Linked DNA regions of Saccharothrix violaceirubra. The protein of the gene in region 1 binds, or shares a complex with, the protein of each later gene. Links are inferred from orthologs where the notes say so. Each region holds a gene or a part of one and is shown on either strand. Other genes may lie near its edges. The genes, in order: F4559_RS07000 and F4559_RS25040.

Region 1 (6,905 bases):
GACGGACGTGGTCGTGAGCTGGGGTTCCCCACCGCGAACCTGTCGACGGCCCGATTCGCGGCCGTACCCGCCGACGGCGTGTACGCGTGCTGGTTCGTCCACTCGGACGGCCGACGGCTGCGCGCCGCCGTGTCGGTCGGCACGAACCCGACCTTCTCCGGGCGCGAACGTCGGGTGGAGGCATACGTACTGGACGTCGAGGAGGACTTCTACGGGCAGCGGGTCGCCCTGGAGTTCGTCCGACGGCTGCGGGCGATGGAGCGTTTCGACACGGTCGACGCGCTGCTCGTCCGCATGCGGGTCGACGTGGACGAGACCAGGGAGCTGCTCGGGGGTGCCTGACGGTACCGATTGGACCAGGTGAGTGGAACCGTCCTTGCGGTGGTCGGCGACCTGGCAAGATGCCTCCTACGTCGAGCTGGTCTAGGGGAGAGGCGCACGTGGAGGACCACAAGAACGTCCAGCGCAACCTCGCGTTGCAGCGCGAGTGGTACGGGGAGCCCCTCGGCGACCGGGTGCGCCGGTTGGTGGTCGCCTTCAACGTGTCCCAGGCGCAACTCGCCGACGTGCTCGGCATCAGCGCGCCCATGCTCAGCCAGGTCATGAGCGGACGTCGGGCCAAGATCGGCAACCCGTCCGTGCTGGCCCGGATGATCATGCTGGAGCGCAAGGTCCTCACGCCGGACGTGTCGACCGGCGCACCCGAGGCCCTCCAGCGCGCTCTCGACGAGGTGCGCGAGTCGAAGCCCACCGTGAGCCGGGACTCCCTTCCACTGGCCTCGGCCGACGACGAGGCCCGCGTGTTCGACTTCCTGCGCCGGGCCGCCGACCGGCACGAGCTGGGCCAGGCCGCGGACGTGCTCGGCGAGGACTTCCCGGCGCTGTCGGAACTGTTGCGCCGCGCGGGGAAGGGTCGTTGAACTTCGTCACCCTGCTCTACCCGCCCGCCGAGGTCGTCACCAGGCTCGACGAGGTGCTCGCCCCGGTCCGCGCCGACCGTCCGGACCTGCGTTGGAGCGACCCGGCACGCTGGCACGTCACGCTGTGCTTCCACGGCCGTGACGACCCGGGCGGCCTGCCCGACTTCTCCGACCTGGTCCCGCCGACGATCCGGCTCGGCGACTCGGGCACGTTCCCGCGCGTGCTGTGGATGGACGTGCACGGCCCGTTGCGTCCTCTCGCGGAACGTGCCGGCGCCCCGGAGGACTGGCGTCCACATCTGACGGTCGCCCGCGGTGCCGGTGACGCACCGTGGCCGCACCTCCCCTTCGACGGTCCCGAGTGGACGGTCGACGAGATCGTACTTGTACGCACCGGCACGCCCACCGGCTACGAAACCGTCGTTCGGGTGCCCCTGAGCACGCCAAACGACTAATGGCTGGCGACTACTGGTAGTCTCGACAGTTGGGTCTGGCTGCGGTCCGTGGCGGCCGGTACCGACTACCCCGGGTTCGTCCCGGGGCCCCACGGAACGGATCACCGACAGAGGAGTTGGCCGGCCAGTGGCACTGACCACCGAACAGAAGAAGACGATCCTCGCCGAGTACGGCGTCCACGACACGGACACCGGTTCGGCCGAGGCCCAGGTCGCACTGCTGAGCAAGCGGATCGCGGACCTGACCGAGCACCTGAAGAAGCACAAGCACGACCACCACTCGCGTCGTGGTCTGCTCCTGCTCGTCGGCCGTCGGCGCCGACTGCTCAACTACCTCCAGAAGGTGGACATCCAGCGCTACCGGACGCTCATCGGGCGGCTGGGCCTGCGCAGGTGAGACGTGCCGAAGGGGAGTGGTCCACGCGACCGCTCCCCTTCGGCGCACCGCAACAACGACAACGAGGGACGCACGCGCGGTAGCCGGGACGACAGTTCGCCGGTCCTCGGTAGTGGCCCCCTGGCGGAGGACAACCCAGGGGACTTCGATCGAAGACCGGCCTCGTCCGAACCGCGGCCCCGCGCCCGAGCGCGCTGCGACCCGCAGACGAGGAGTTCGCACATGACGGACATCGAGGTCCACGAAACCTCCGCCGTGATCGACAACGGTCGGTTCGGCACACGCACCATCCGCTTCGAGACCGGCCGGCTCGCCCGCCAAGCGGCCGGCAGCGTCGTCGCCTACCTCGACGACGAGACCATGCTGCTGTCGGCGACGACGGCGTCGAAGCACCCCAAGGAGCACTTCGACTTCTTCCCCCTCACGGTGGACGTCGAGGAGCGCATGTACGCCGCGGGCCGCATCCCCGGCTCGTTCTTCCGCCGCGAGGGTCGCCCGTCGACCGACGCGATCCTGACCTGTCGCCTGATCGACCGGCCGCTGCGCCCGTCCTTCGTGGACGGTCTGCGCAACGAGATCCAGGTCGTCATCACGGTGATGAGCCTGAACCCGGCCGACCTGTACGACGTGGTGGCGATCAACGCCGCGTCCGCGTCGACGCAGCTCGCGGGCCTGCCGTTCTCCGGTCCCATCGGCGGCGTGCGCGTCGCGCTGATCGAGGGCCAGTGGGTCGCGTTCCCGACCCACGAGCAGCTGGGCAAGGCCGTGTTCGACATGGTCGTCGCGGGTCGGGTCGTCGGTTCCGACGTCGCGATCATGATGGTCGAGGCCGAGGCCACCGAGCAGGTCGTCGACCTGGTCGGCGAGGGCGCGCAGGCCCCGACCGAGGAGGTCGTCGCGGCGGGTCTGGAGGCGGCGAAGCCGTTCATCCGAGCGCTGTGCGAGGCCCAGTCGAAGCTCGCCGAGGTCGCCGCCAAGGAGACCGGTGAGTTCCCGACCTACCCGGCCTACCTCGACGACGCGTTCGAGGCCGTCGACCAGGCCGCCGCGGCGGACCTGTCGCAGGCGCTCACGATCGGCGGCAAGCAGGAGCGCGAGAGCCGCATCGACGAGATCAAGGCTGCGGTGCTCGACAAGCTGACCGCGCAGTTCGAGGGCCGGGAGAAGGAGGTCGGCGCGGCGTTCCGCTCGCTGACCAAGAAGCTGGTCCGACAGCGCATCCTGCGCGACAAGGTGCGCATCGACGGTCGCGGCCTGACCGAGATCCGCTCGCTGGGCGCCGAAGTCGAGGTCATCCCGAGGGCGCACGGCTCGGCGTTGTTCGAGCGCGGCGAGACCCAGATCCTGGGTGTCACCACGCTGAACATGCTGCGCATGGAACAGCAGATCGACTCGCTGTCCCCGGAGACGCACAAGCGCTACCTGCACCACTACAACTTCCCGCCGTACTCCACCGGTGAGACCGGCCGCGTGGGCTCGCCCAAGCGCCGCGAGATCGGCCACGGCGCGCTTGCCGAGCGGGCGTTGGTGCCCGTCCTGCCCAAGCGCGACGAGTTCCCGTACGCCATCCGCCAGGTCTCCGAGGCGCTGGGCTCCAACGGTTCGACGTCGATGGGTTCGGTCTGCGCCTCGACGATGTCGCTGCTCAACGCGGGTGTGCCGCTGAAGGCGCCGGTGTCGGGCATCGCGATGGGCCTGGTCTCCGACGAGGTCGACGGCAAGACCGAGTACGTGGCGCTGACCGACATCCTCGGTGCCGAGGACGCGTTCGGCGACATGGACTTCAAGGTCGCCGGCACCAAGGAGTTCGTGACCGCGCTCCAGCTCGACACCAAGCTCGACGGCATTCCGTCCGAGGTGCTCGCCGCGGCGCTGGGCCAGGCCCGCGACGCGCGCCTGACCATCCTGGAGGTCATGGCCGAGGCCATCGACCGCCCGGACGAGATGAGCCCGTTCGCGCCGCGCGTCACGTCGGTGAAGATCCCGACCGACAAGATCGGCGAGGTCATCGGGCCCAAGGGCAAGATGATCAACTCGATCACCGAGCAGACCGGTGCCGACATCTCGATCGAGGACGACGGCACGATCTACGTCGGCGCGGCGGACGGCCCCTCGGCCGAGGCCGCGATCGGCCTGATCAACGCGATCGCTAACCCGCAGCTGCCCAAGGTCGGCGAGCGGTTCCTGGGCACCGTGGTCAAGACCGCGGCGTTCGGCGCGTTCGTGTCCCTGCTGCCCGGCAAGGATGGCCTGATCCACATCTCCAAGCTGGGCAACGGCAAGCGGATCGGCAAGGTGGAGGACGTCGTCAAGGTCGGCGACAAGCTCCGCGTCGAGATCGCCGACATCGACCAGCGCGGCAAGATCAGCCTCGTGCTGGTGAACGAGGAGGCCGAGGCCGCCAAGCCCGCCGAGTCGACCGACGCCCCCGCCGACGCCCCCGTCGAGGCACCGGCGCAGTGACGTCGCACGTCATCGGGACGGCCGCGAGTGCTCCGGGCACTCGCGGCCGTCCGCGTCGGGGCCCGCTCGGCCACCTCCAGCGACCCGGCAGCACCCGCCTGCTCGACGACGGCGACGTGACCGTGCGTCGCAGCCTGCTCCCGTCGGGCCTGCGGGTGATCACCGAACGGGTGGCGGGCGTGCGGTCCGCGTCGGTCGGCCTGTGGGTGCGGGTGGGGTCGCGCGACGAACGGCCCGAGGTCGCCGGTGCCGCGCACTACCTGGAACACCTGCTGTTCAAGGGCACCACGCGGCGGACGGCCGCGCGCATCGCGGAGGAGATCGACGCGGTCGGCGGCGAGTTGAACGCGTTCACCGCCAAGGAACACACGTGCTACTACGCGCACGTGCTCGACGAGGACCTGTCGCTGGCGTTGGACCTCGTGTGCGACGTGGTGTTCGACGCGTTGTGCGAGCCGCGCGACTTCGAGACCGAACGCGGCGTGGTGCTCGAAGAGATCGCCATGCGCGACGACGACCCGGAAGACCTGCTGCACGACGCGTTCCTCGACGCGTTGCTCGGCGACCACGCGCTTGGCCGCCCGGTGCTCGGCACCGAGCAGTCCATCGCGGACATGGACCGCGACTCGCTCTACCGCTTCTACCGCCGCCACTACACGTTGCCGCGCATGGTGTTGTCGGTGGCCGGGAACGTCGACCACGCGCACGTGATGCGGTTGGCGCGCAAACAGATCGGCGACCGGCTGGCCTCGACCGGCACGCCCGTCGTGCCGCGCACGGGCCGCGCGCGCATCGCCGCCCGACGTGACCTCGTGCTGCACGACGAGGACACCGAGCAGGCGCACCTGATGCTGGGCGTGCGCGCGCTCGACCGGCACGACGACCGCCGCTTCGCGCTCAACGTGCTCAACGCGGCGCTCGGCGGCGGCATGAGTTCGCGGCTGTTCCAGGAGGTCCGGGAGCGGCGTGGCCTGGCGTACCAGGTGTACTCGTCGGTCGGCCTCTACGCGGACGCGGGCACGCTGTCGGTGTACGCGGGCTGCCAGCCCGAGCGGCTCGGCGACGTGGCCGGCGTGGTGCGCGACGTGCTGTCCACTGTGGCCCGTGACGGGCTCACCGACGCGGAGGTGCGGCGCGGCAAGGGCCAGTTGCGTGGTGGACTCGTGCTCGGTCTGGAGGACACGTCGTCGCGGATGACCCGGATCGGCAAGAGCGAGCTGAACTACGGCGACTACCTGTCGGTCGAGGGCACGCTGGCACGCATCGACGCGGTCACCACCGAGGACGTGGCCGCATTGGCACGTGATCTGTTGCGCCGGCCCGTCGCCGCGGCGGTGGTCGGCCCTTACGCTCACGCCGACGACTTGCCCGCACAGGTGCACGAGGTGATCTCTTGACGAAGCGTTCTGCCGACGACCCGATCCGCGTCGGCGTGATCGGTGCCCGGGGCCGGATGGGCGCCGAGGTGGTGCGCGCGGTGGAAGCCGCGCCGGACACCGCGGTGGTCGCGGCCGTCGACGCGGACGACCCGCTGTCGGCGTTGACCGACGCGCGCGCCGAGGTGGTCGTCGACTTCACCCACCCCGGCGTGGTCATGGCCAACGTGCGGTTCTGCGTGGACAACGGCATCCACGCCGTGGTCGGCACGTCCGGGTTCGACACCGCGCGACTCGACGAGGTCGCCGGGTGGCTGAGGTCCGAGCCGGGTGTCGGCGTGCTGGTCGCGCCGAACTTCGCCATCGGCGCGGTGCTGGCCATGCGGTTCGCCGAGGTGGCCGCGAAGTACTACGAGTCGGCCGAGGTGATCGAACTGCACCACCCGCGCAAGCTCGACGCACCGTCGGGTACGGCCGCGCACACCGCGCGGCTGATCGCGCGGGCACGGGCGGAAGCCGGTCTCGGCGCGCAGCCGGACGCCACCACACAGGAGGATGCGGGTGCGCGTGGTGCGCTCGTGGACGGCGTGCGCGTGCACTCGCTGCGGATCTCGGGCCTGGTCGCGCACCAGGAGGTCGTGTTCGGCACGACCGGCGAGACGCTGACGTTGCGGCACGACTCGTTGGACCGGACGTCGTTCATGCCGGGTGTCCTGCTGGCCGTCCGGTCGATCTTCGACCACCCCGGACTGTCGGTCGGTCTCGACCGGTACCTGGATCTCTGACCGTGCGCACCCGGTCCGTCGCCTTCCTGATCACCGCCGCGCTGGCGGTGTACTTCGTGCTGCTCGGCGGACGGGCCGTGGTGCTGCTGGGCACCGGCGACCCGGTCGGGATCGGGCTCGGCATCGGTGTGCTGGTGCTGCCGGTGATCGGTGTGTGGATCGCGTGGACGAACCTGCGCTTCGGTTTCGTGACCGAGCGGATGGCGCGGCGGCTGGACGCCGAGGGCGGGTTGCCCGACGTGTCGGACCTGCCGCGCCGTCCGTCCGGGCGGGTGGAACGCGACGCGGCCGACGCGTTGTTCGAGCGGCGGAGCGCGGAGGTGGAGGAGTCGCCGGAGGACTGGCGGCGCTGGTTCCTGCTGGCGCAGGCGTATGACCTAGCCGGTGACCGGGGACGGGCCCGCGAGACCATGCGCCGCGCGATCGAACTCTTCCAGGCGCCGTCGAATCAGGTGTAGTTTGCCCTGGTGAGGCACTGTTCATTCGGCCTTAACGCATTTTTGCCTTGG
Region 2 (6,902 bases), 4.1 Mb from region 1 along the record:
CCTGTTCCTGGACGACGCCCGTGAGCGCTACGCGTCGGTCATGACCGGCGCCGGCCACCGCCCGCCGGCCCGCATCCGCACCGCCCAGCTCGGCGACGACGCCGGTCTGGTGGGCGCCGCCGTCCTGGCCCGCGAGTCCTCCACCCGGACACCCTGAACTACGCACTCGGGCCCCTTCCCCTCCGTAAACGCGCGAGTTATGCGTTCAGGCACCGCGAGTTGTGCGTTCAGGCACCGTGAGTTGTGCGTTCGGACAGCCCGAGTCGCGTACTCGCGCACCTCGGGCCGCGCACCGGGCATGTGAGCCCCGTACCCGGGCACCCTGAAACGCGCACTCGCGCATCCGGGCCACGTGCCTGGTCGTCGGGGCCACGTCCTCACCCGCCGCCACCTCCGTGAAGCGGCCGGACTCGCAGCGCCCGACCGTGCGACTCGCGGGTCCGAACGCGTGCCTCGGTAGCCCTGCGGCGGGACTCGCGGCTCCTGCCCCGAACTCAGGGGTCCGGCCCGTGGCGCCTGAACGCACAACTCGCGGTGCCTGAACGCATAACTCGCAGTGCCTGAACGCACAACTCGCGGTGCCTGAACGCATAACTCGCGCGTTTGCGAGAGGGAAGGGTGCCCGAGTGCGTAGTTCGGGGCGTTCGAGTGGAGGACTCGCGAGCGTCAGAGGACGGCGCCGTCGTCCCAGCCGGAGTCGGGGGGCGGGTTGTTGCGCAGACGCAGCAGCAGCCAGCCGACGCCCGAGCACAGGACGACCAGGGCCAACGGCGTGCCGATCCGCGACGACAGCCCGAACAGGCCCGGGAAGACCAGCAGCACGACGCCCAGCAGGATCAGCGCCAACGCGGCGATCGTGCCCTTGCGCAGCATGGGCAGTGGCGGGGGCTCCGGCGGCACGTAATGGTCCGCGGGATCGTCTTCCTCGTCCGCCACGTCCACCGGCGCCGGGCGGTCGACGTGCCGGTCGACCTCCTCGGGCGGCTCGGGCTTCTCGTCCGGCCACGAGGTGCCGACGCCCTCGCGTTCCAGGCTCGCGACGATCTCCGCGAAGGCAGCGTCCACGTCCTCCGGGCCGTCGGTCGAGTCGCGTCGGGAGTTCATCGGCGTGCCCCAGCCCTCCGGTCGTGAAGGCGCCCTGCCCTGCTTGTGTCCATCGTCCCACGACCGCGTTGTGTTGCGGATTACGGCAGCCGGAGGGTCTTCCCGGGCACCGGCTTCGTTGTGCCCCGTGAGGTCCGCTCCGTAGGCTGGTGCGGGTCACCGCACGTCGAGGAGGCGTTCCCAGGGTGCTCTACTGGTTGATGAAGCACGTCTTTATCGGGCCGATCCTGAAGTTGTTCTTCCGTCCGCGCATCATCGAGGGCGCGGAGAACCTGCCCGAGTCCGGTGGCGTCATCCTCGCGAGCAACCACCTCGCGGTGTCCGACTCCTTCTTCCTGCCGTTGAAGCTGTCCCGCCGGGTCACGTTCCCGGCGAAGATCGAGTACTTCACGGGCAAGGGTGTCAAGGGCGCGATCAAGCGGTGGTTCTTCTCCGGCGTCGGCCAGGTGCCCATCGACCGGTCGAGCGCGAGTGCGGCCCAGGCCGCGCTGGACACGGGCGTGCGGATCGTGCGCGAGGGCAAGGTGCTGGGCATCTACCCGGAGGGCACGCGTTCCCCGGACGGCCGGCTCTACAAGGGCAAGGTCGGCGTGGCCTGGATCGCCCTCGAATCCGGTGCGCCGGTCATCCCGGTCGCGATGTTCGGCACGGACAAGGCCAACCCCATCGGCTCGAAGATGTGGCGGCCGTACCCGATCCGGATCAAGATCGGCAAGCCGCTCGACTTCTCCCGCTACGCCGGCCTGTCCGGCGACCGGTTCGTGCTGCGGTCGATCACCGACGAGATCATGTACGCCCTGATGGAGCTGTCCGGCCAGGAGTACGTCGACGTCTACGCGGCCAAGGCCAAGGAGACCGCCGACGAGACCTCCGCCGCCGACCGGCTCCCCGACAAGAAGGCCGGCTGATCGCCACCTAGGGTGGTGCCGTGCGGTTCTTCTACGACTGTGAGTTCATCGAGGACGGGGTGACGATCGACCTCGTCTCCATCGGCGTGGTCGACGAGGAGGGCCGCGAGTACTACGCCGTGTCGACCGGGTTCGATCCGGCCAAGGCCGGTCCGTGGGTGCGGGCCAACGTGCTCAACCAGCTCCCGCCGCCCGCCGATCCCGCGTGGCGCAGTCGTGAGCGGATCAAGAAGGACCTGATCGACTTCTTCGGCGGGCCCAAGGCCAACCGCGACGACGTCGAGCTGTGGGCGTGGTTCGCCGCCTACGACCACGTGGCCCTGGCCCAGTTGTGGGGCGCGATGCCCGCGTTGCCGCGCATGCTGCCGCGCTTCACCCGCGACCTGCGCCAGCGCTGGGAGGACGTGGGCAAACCACGCCTGCCGCAGCCGCCCGCCGACGCGCACGACGCGCTCGCCGACGCCCGCCACAACCTGGCCCGGTGGAAGGTGATCGAGGCCGAACGGAACCGCCGGGGCTTCGTGGTCCGGTGACGGGGCGCACCCTTGCTGCACCGATCCAGTCCGTGACAGTCTAGGGTGACCGACGCCACGAGAAGATTGGCTAAGCAAAATGCGCATTGGTGTGCTCACCGGCGGTGGCGACTGCCCCGGCCTCAACGCGGTCATCCGCGGCGTGGTCCGCAAGGGCATCGAGGTCCACGGCTGGGAGGTCGTCGGCTTCCGCAACGGCTGGCAGGGTCCCCTGGAGAACCTGACCCGGCCGCTCGGACTGCCCGACGTCGAGGACATCCTGACCCGGGGCGGCACGATCCTGGGCTCTTCGCGCACCAACCCGTACAAGGTCGAGGGCGGTGTCGACAAGATCCGCGAGGTGCTCGCGGCCAACGGCGTCGACGCCCTGGTCGCCATCGGCGGCGAGGACACCCTCGGCGTGGCGAAGAGGCTGACCGACGACGGCATCGGCGTCGTCGGCGTGCCGAAGACCATCGACAACGACCTGGGTTCGACCGACTACACGTTCGGTTTCGACACGGCCGTGCACATCGCCACCGAGGCGATCGACCGCCTGCGCACGACGGCGGAGTCCCACCACCGCGCGCTGGTCGTGGAGGTCATGGGCCGCCACGCCGGCTGGATCGCCCTGCACTCGGGCCTCGCGGGCGGCGCGAACGGCATCCTCGTGCCCGAGCGTCAGTTCAGTGTGGAGAAGGTCGTCGAGTGGGTGGAGCGCCGCTTCGAGCGCGAGTACGCCCCGATCATCGTGGTCGCCGAGGGCGCCATCCCCGAGGGCGGCGCCGAGGTGCTGCACTCGGGCGAGAAGGACGCGTTCGGCCACGTCCGCCTGGGCGGCGTCGGCCAGTGGCTGGCCGAGGAGATCGCGGAGCGCACGGGCAAGGAGTCGCGCGCGGTCGTGCTGGGCCACGTCCAGCGCGGCGGCACGCCCACGGCCTACGACCGCGTCCTGGCCACCCGGTTCGGCCTGCACGCGGTGGACGCGGTCGCCGAGGGCGACTTCGGCGTCATGGTCGCACTCAAGGGCACCGACATCGTCCGCGTGAAGCTGTCCGAGGCCACCGCCGAGCTGAAGACCGTTCCGACGGAGCGCTACTCGGAGGCCGAGGTCTTCTTCGGCTGATCGACCCGGAAAGGGCCGTGCCTCCAGTGAACTGGTCCCCGAAAGTTGGACTGGCTAACTGAAGGTTAGGCCGCGAGGGCCTGGGCTCGGTATTGGACCGGGCTCAGGCCCTTGAGCGTGGTGGAGATGCGGGTGGTGTTGTACCAGTCGATGTACTCGTGCAGTGCCGCGGTGAACTCCTCGACGGTGTCGAACGTGGTGTGGTGGAACAGTTCTTCCTTCAGATGTCCGAAGAAGTTCTCGGCGACCGCGTTGTCCAGGCAGTTGCCCCGCCGGGACATCGACTGGGTCAGACCGGCATCGGCCAGTAGCCTGCGCCAGGTGACGTGCTGGTAGTGGAAGCCCTGGTCGGGGTGCACCAGTGGTCTGGCCGCGGCGGGCAGGGTGGCGATCGCGGCGCGCAGTGAGGAGTTCGTCAGCTCCAGCGACGGGGACAGGCCGCAGCTGTAGGCGATCACGGACCGGTCGAACAGGTCGATCACCGGCGACAGATAGATCTTGCGGTCACCAACGCGGAACTCGGTGACGTCGGTGACCCATTTCGTGTCCGGAGACGAGGCGCCGAACTCGCGGTTGAGCAGGTTCCCGGCGGTGGTGCCGGTCTGCCCCTGCCAGGACCGGTGGCGGCGTGGCCTGCGGACCTTGCAGACCAGGCCGAGGGTGTTCATCAGCTTCAGCACCGTCTTCCTGGCCACCCGCCGGCCCTTGCGGCTCAGCACCAGGTGAACCCGCCGATGCCCGTAACGGCCATGGGCGGCCTCGAACTCCTCGGTGATCGCGGTCTTGAGTTCGGCGTGCGGGTCGGGCCGGGCCAGGCGGGCCTGCTGGTAGAAGAACGTCGAGCGGGCAAGGCCCGCGGCCTTGAGCAGCGCCGCGAGCGGATACTGAGCCTTGAGGGTGGCGACGACCTGGGTCTTCAGTCTCGCCCCTGCTCCTTCAAGGCCCGCAGTTTTTCCAGGTACGCCACCTTCGCGGACAGCTCCAGGTTCTCCTGCCGCAACCGTTCCAGCTCGCTGAGCCCGGTGGTGCCGGCGGGCTTGGCAGGCCGGCCTTTCGGCTTGGGCCGCAGCGCGTCCTCGCCGTCACGCCGGTACAACCTGGCCCAGGTCTCGACCTGTTTCGGCGAGGCCAGGTCATGCTCACGCGCCAGCTCCAGCGCGGACGCCCCACCGTCGACGAACCGGCGCACGACCTCCAGCTTGAACTCGAACGTGAACGACCGCCTGCCCTGTTTGGCCATCAACGCTCCCGCGCCCCGCAGCCTCCAACGATCATGCAAGCGTCGCACCGCTGTCGCGGGCACACCCAGCCGGGTCGCGACAGCGTCCCTGCCCCACCCGGCCTCGAACAACACGACAGCGGACTCCCGCTGCTCCTCTGACAACGAACTGCGTGGATGCAACGAACCGCTCCCCGGACAGTCGGAACTGGATTCCCAGTCCAACTTCCGGGGAGCGGTTCACCAAGGGGCGCGGCCCTTTTCTACCCCTTGAAAGCACCGACGCCCAGGTACAGCGCGTAGGACCCGACCCAGTGCTCGGTCGCGTAGCCCTGGTCGAACACGTACCGCCACCCGGCGTCCGCGTGGGCCGCCGCCGCGTCCGACGCCGGCGTGCGGAACCGGTGGTCGGGCGGCAACGCCTCGCCGATCGCACGCCACTGCCACGCCCGCGACAACGCCAGTCCCACGAGGTGCGCGCCGTAGGGGTCGGACGCGTCCTCGACCTCGACGGGCGAGCGCAGCACCCGCCACCGGTCGCCGCCGAGATCGGGCAGCAGCTCCTCGAACCACGACACGAAGTCGTCGGCCGGGAGCACCCGGCGCATCAGGTCGGCCTCGGTCAGGATCGGGGACAGGAAATCCGGTGCGTCGGGCTCGAAGCCGCCGTAGCCGCGGTCCCCGGAGTACCACCGCAGCGCGGCCGATTCGCACGCGGCGGCCAGGTCGACGTCGTCGACCGCCCGTGCCGCGTCCAGCACCAGGCCGGCCGCGAACGCCGTGTTCCCGTGCGTGCCGGTCCGGACGGGCAGCCGGGCGCCGGCGATCCAGGACCGGAAGCGGTCACGGATCGTCGAGGTCAGGGGTTCGAGTTCGGCCGCCCACGGCGATTCCCACGTGTGCAGCTCGGCGGCCAGCGTCAACAGCCACGCCCACCCGTAGGGCCGCTCCCAGTACGACCCCTGCGGGCCGTCGAAGAACGCGGCCTCGGTACGGCTGCCGTCCAGGGTGATCAACGAGTCCAGCGTGTCCGACGCGTCCTCCGCGCCGGCCAGCGTGGGCCACAGGCGCAGCAGTCGCACGATCTGCCACGTCTGGTGCACGCACGAGTGCCAGTCGAACGACCCGGCGAACACCGGGTGCAGCTCCCGCTGGGGCACCAGCCCGCCGTCGGCCGACACCACGTGGACCCAGTGGACCGGGTACTCGCGCCGCACGTTCTCCACCGCGACCGCCAGCAGCCGTCCGGCCGTGGCGTCGTCCAACCGCTTTTCGGGCATGACTCTCATCATGACCGGCCCTACCGGTGGCAGCGCCTTGCCCTCGACGGCCTACCCTTAACACGTGAACTGGACCGTGGACGTGCCCGTGGACACGCTTCCGGAGCTTCCGCCCCTTCCGCCCGAGTTGCGCACCCGTCTCGACGACGCCCTCGCCCGGCCTGCCCACCAGCAGCCCGAGTGGCCGAACGCCGAGCAGGTCGACCGGGTGCGGGCCGTGCTGGAGAGCGTGCCGCCCATCACCGTGCCGGCCGAGATCGACCGGCTGCGCGACAACCTGGCCGAGGTCGCTCGCGGCGAGGCGTTTCTGTTGCAGGGCGGCGACTGCGCGGAGACGTTCGCGGACAACACCGAGCCGCACATCCGCGCCAACGTCCGGACCCTGCTCCAGATGGCGGTCGTGCTGACCTACGGCGCGAGCCTGCCCGTGGTCAAGATCGGCCGCATCGCCGGCCAGTACGCCAAGCCGCGCTCGTCGAACATCGACGCGCTGGGCCTGCCGTCCTACCGCGGCGACATCGTCAACTCGCTGGTCGCCACGCCCGAGGCCCGCGTGCCGGACCCGTCGCGCATGATCCGCGCGTACGCCAACGCGGGTGCCGCGATGAACCTGCTGCGGGCGATGACCCAGGCGGGCATGGCCGACCTGCACCGGCTGCACGACTGGAACAAGGACTTCGTGCGCACGTCGCCGGCCGGCGAGCGGTACGAGGCGCTGGCCGCCGAGATCGACCGCGGTCTGCGGTTCATGTC

Evidence for each region.
Region 2: F4559_RS07000 (region 1) and F4559_RS25040 share a complex: the UniProt entries of both Bacillus subtilis proteins name them as parts of the possible RNA degradosome complex. The link is inferred for Saccharothrix violaceirubra from one-to-one orthologs.

Annotation. Positions count from the first base shown.
Region 1 is NZ_JACHJS010000001.1:1,369,070-1,375,974, forward strand. What follows is about bases 1,655-4,614. They hold F4559_RS07000 (polyribonucleotide nucleotidyltransferase), read left to right. Parts: upstream 1,655-1,994; coding sequence 1,995-4,235; downstream 4,236-4,614. Other genes in these bases: rpsO (30S ribosomal protein S15), read left to right, coding at 1,655-1,772; F4559_RS07005 (M16 family metallopeptidase), read left to right, coding at 4,247-4,614. Outside these bases: F4559_RS06980 (bifunctional riboflavin kinase/FAD synthetase), read left to right, coding at 1-342; F4559_RS06985 (helix-turn-helix domain-containing protein), read left to right, coding at 441-920; F4559_RS06990 (2'-5' RNA ligase family protein), read left to right, coding at 917-1,375; more of rpsO, read left to right, coding at 1,503-1,654; more of F4559_RS07005, read left to right, coding at 4,615-5,632; dapB (4-hydroxy-tetrahydrodipicolinate reductase), read left to right, coding at 5,629-6,396; F4559_RS07015 (tetratricopeptide repeat protein), read left to right, coding at 6,399-6,854; F4559_RS35795 (hypothetical protein), read left to right, coding at 6,902-6,905. UniProt on the Bacillus subtilis protein: Involved in mRNA degradation. Catalyzes the phosphorolysis of single-stranded polyribonucleotides processively in the 3'- to 5'-direction. Necessary for competence development in Bacillus subtilis.
Region 2 is NZ_JACHJS010000001.1:5,490,685-5,497,586, reverse strand. What follows is about bases 1,681-4,637. They hold F4559_RS25040 (6-phosphofructokinase), read left to right. Parts: upstream 1,681-2,624; coding sequence 2,625-3,650; downstream 3,651-4,637. Other genes in these bases: F4559_RS35500 (helix-turn-helix domain-containing protein), read right to left, coding at 4,567-4,637; F4559_RS25035 (IS3 family transposase), read right to left, coding at 3,716-4,519; F4559_RS25045 (polyadenylate-specific 3'-exoribonuclease AS), read left to right, coding at 2,033-2,545; F4559_RS25050 (lysophospholipid acyltransferase family protein), read left to right, coding at 1,681-2,012. Also shown: F4559_RS25060 (ROK family protein), read left to right, coding at 1-157; F4559_RS25055 (hypothetical protein), read right to left, coding at 667-1,104; more of F4559_RS25050, read left to right, coding at 1,290-1,680; more of F4559_RS35500, read right to left, coding at 4,638-4,890; F4559_RS25025 (DUF2891 domain-containing protein), read right to left, coding at 5,133-6,149; F4559_RS25020 (class II 3-deoxy-7-phosphoheptulonate synthase), read left to right, coding at 6,214-6,902. UniProt on the Bacillus subtilis protein: Catalyzes the phosphorylation of D-fructose 6-phosphate to fructose 1,6-bisphosphate by ATP, the first committing step of glycolysis.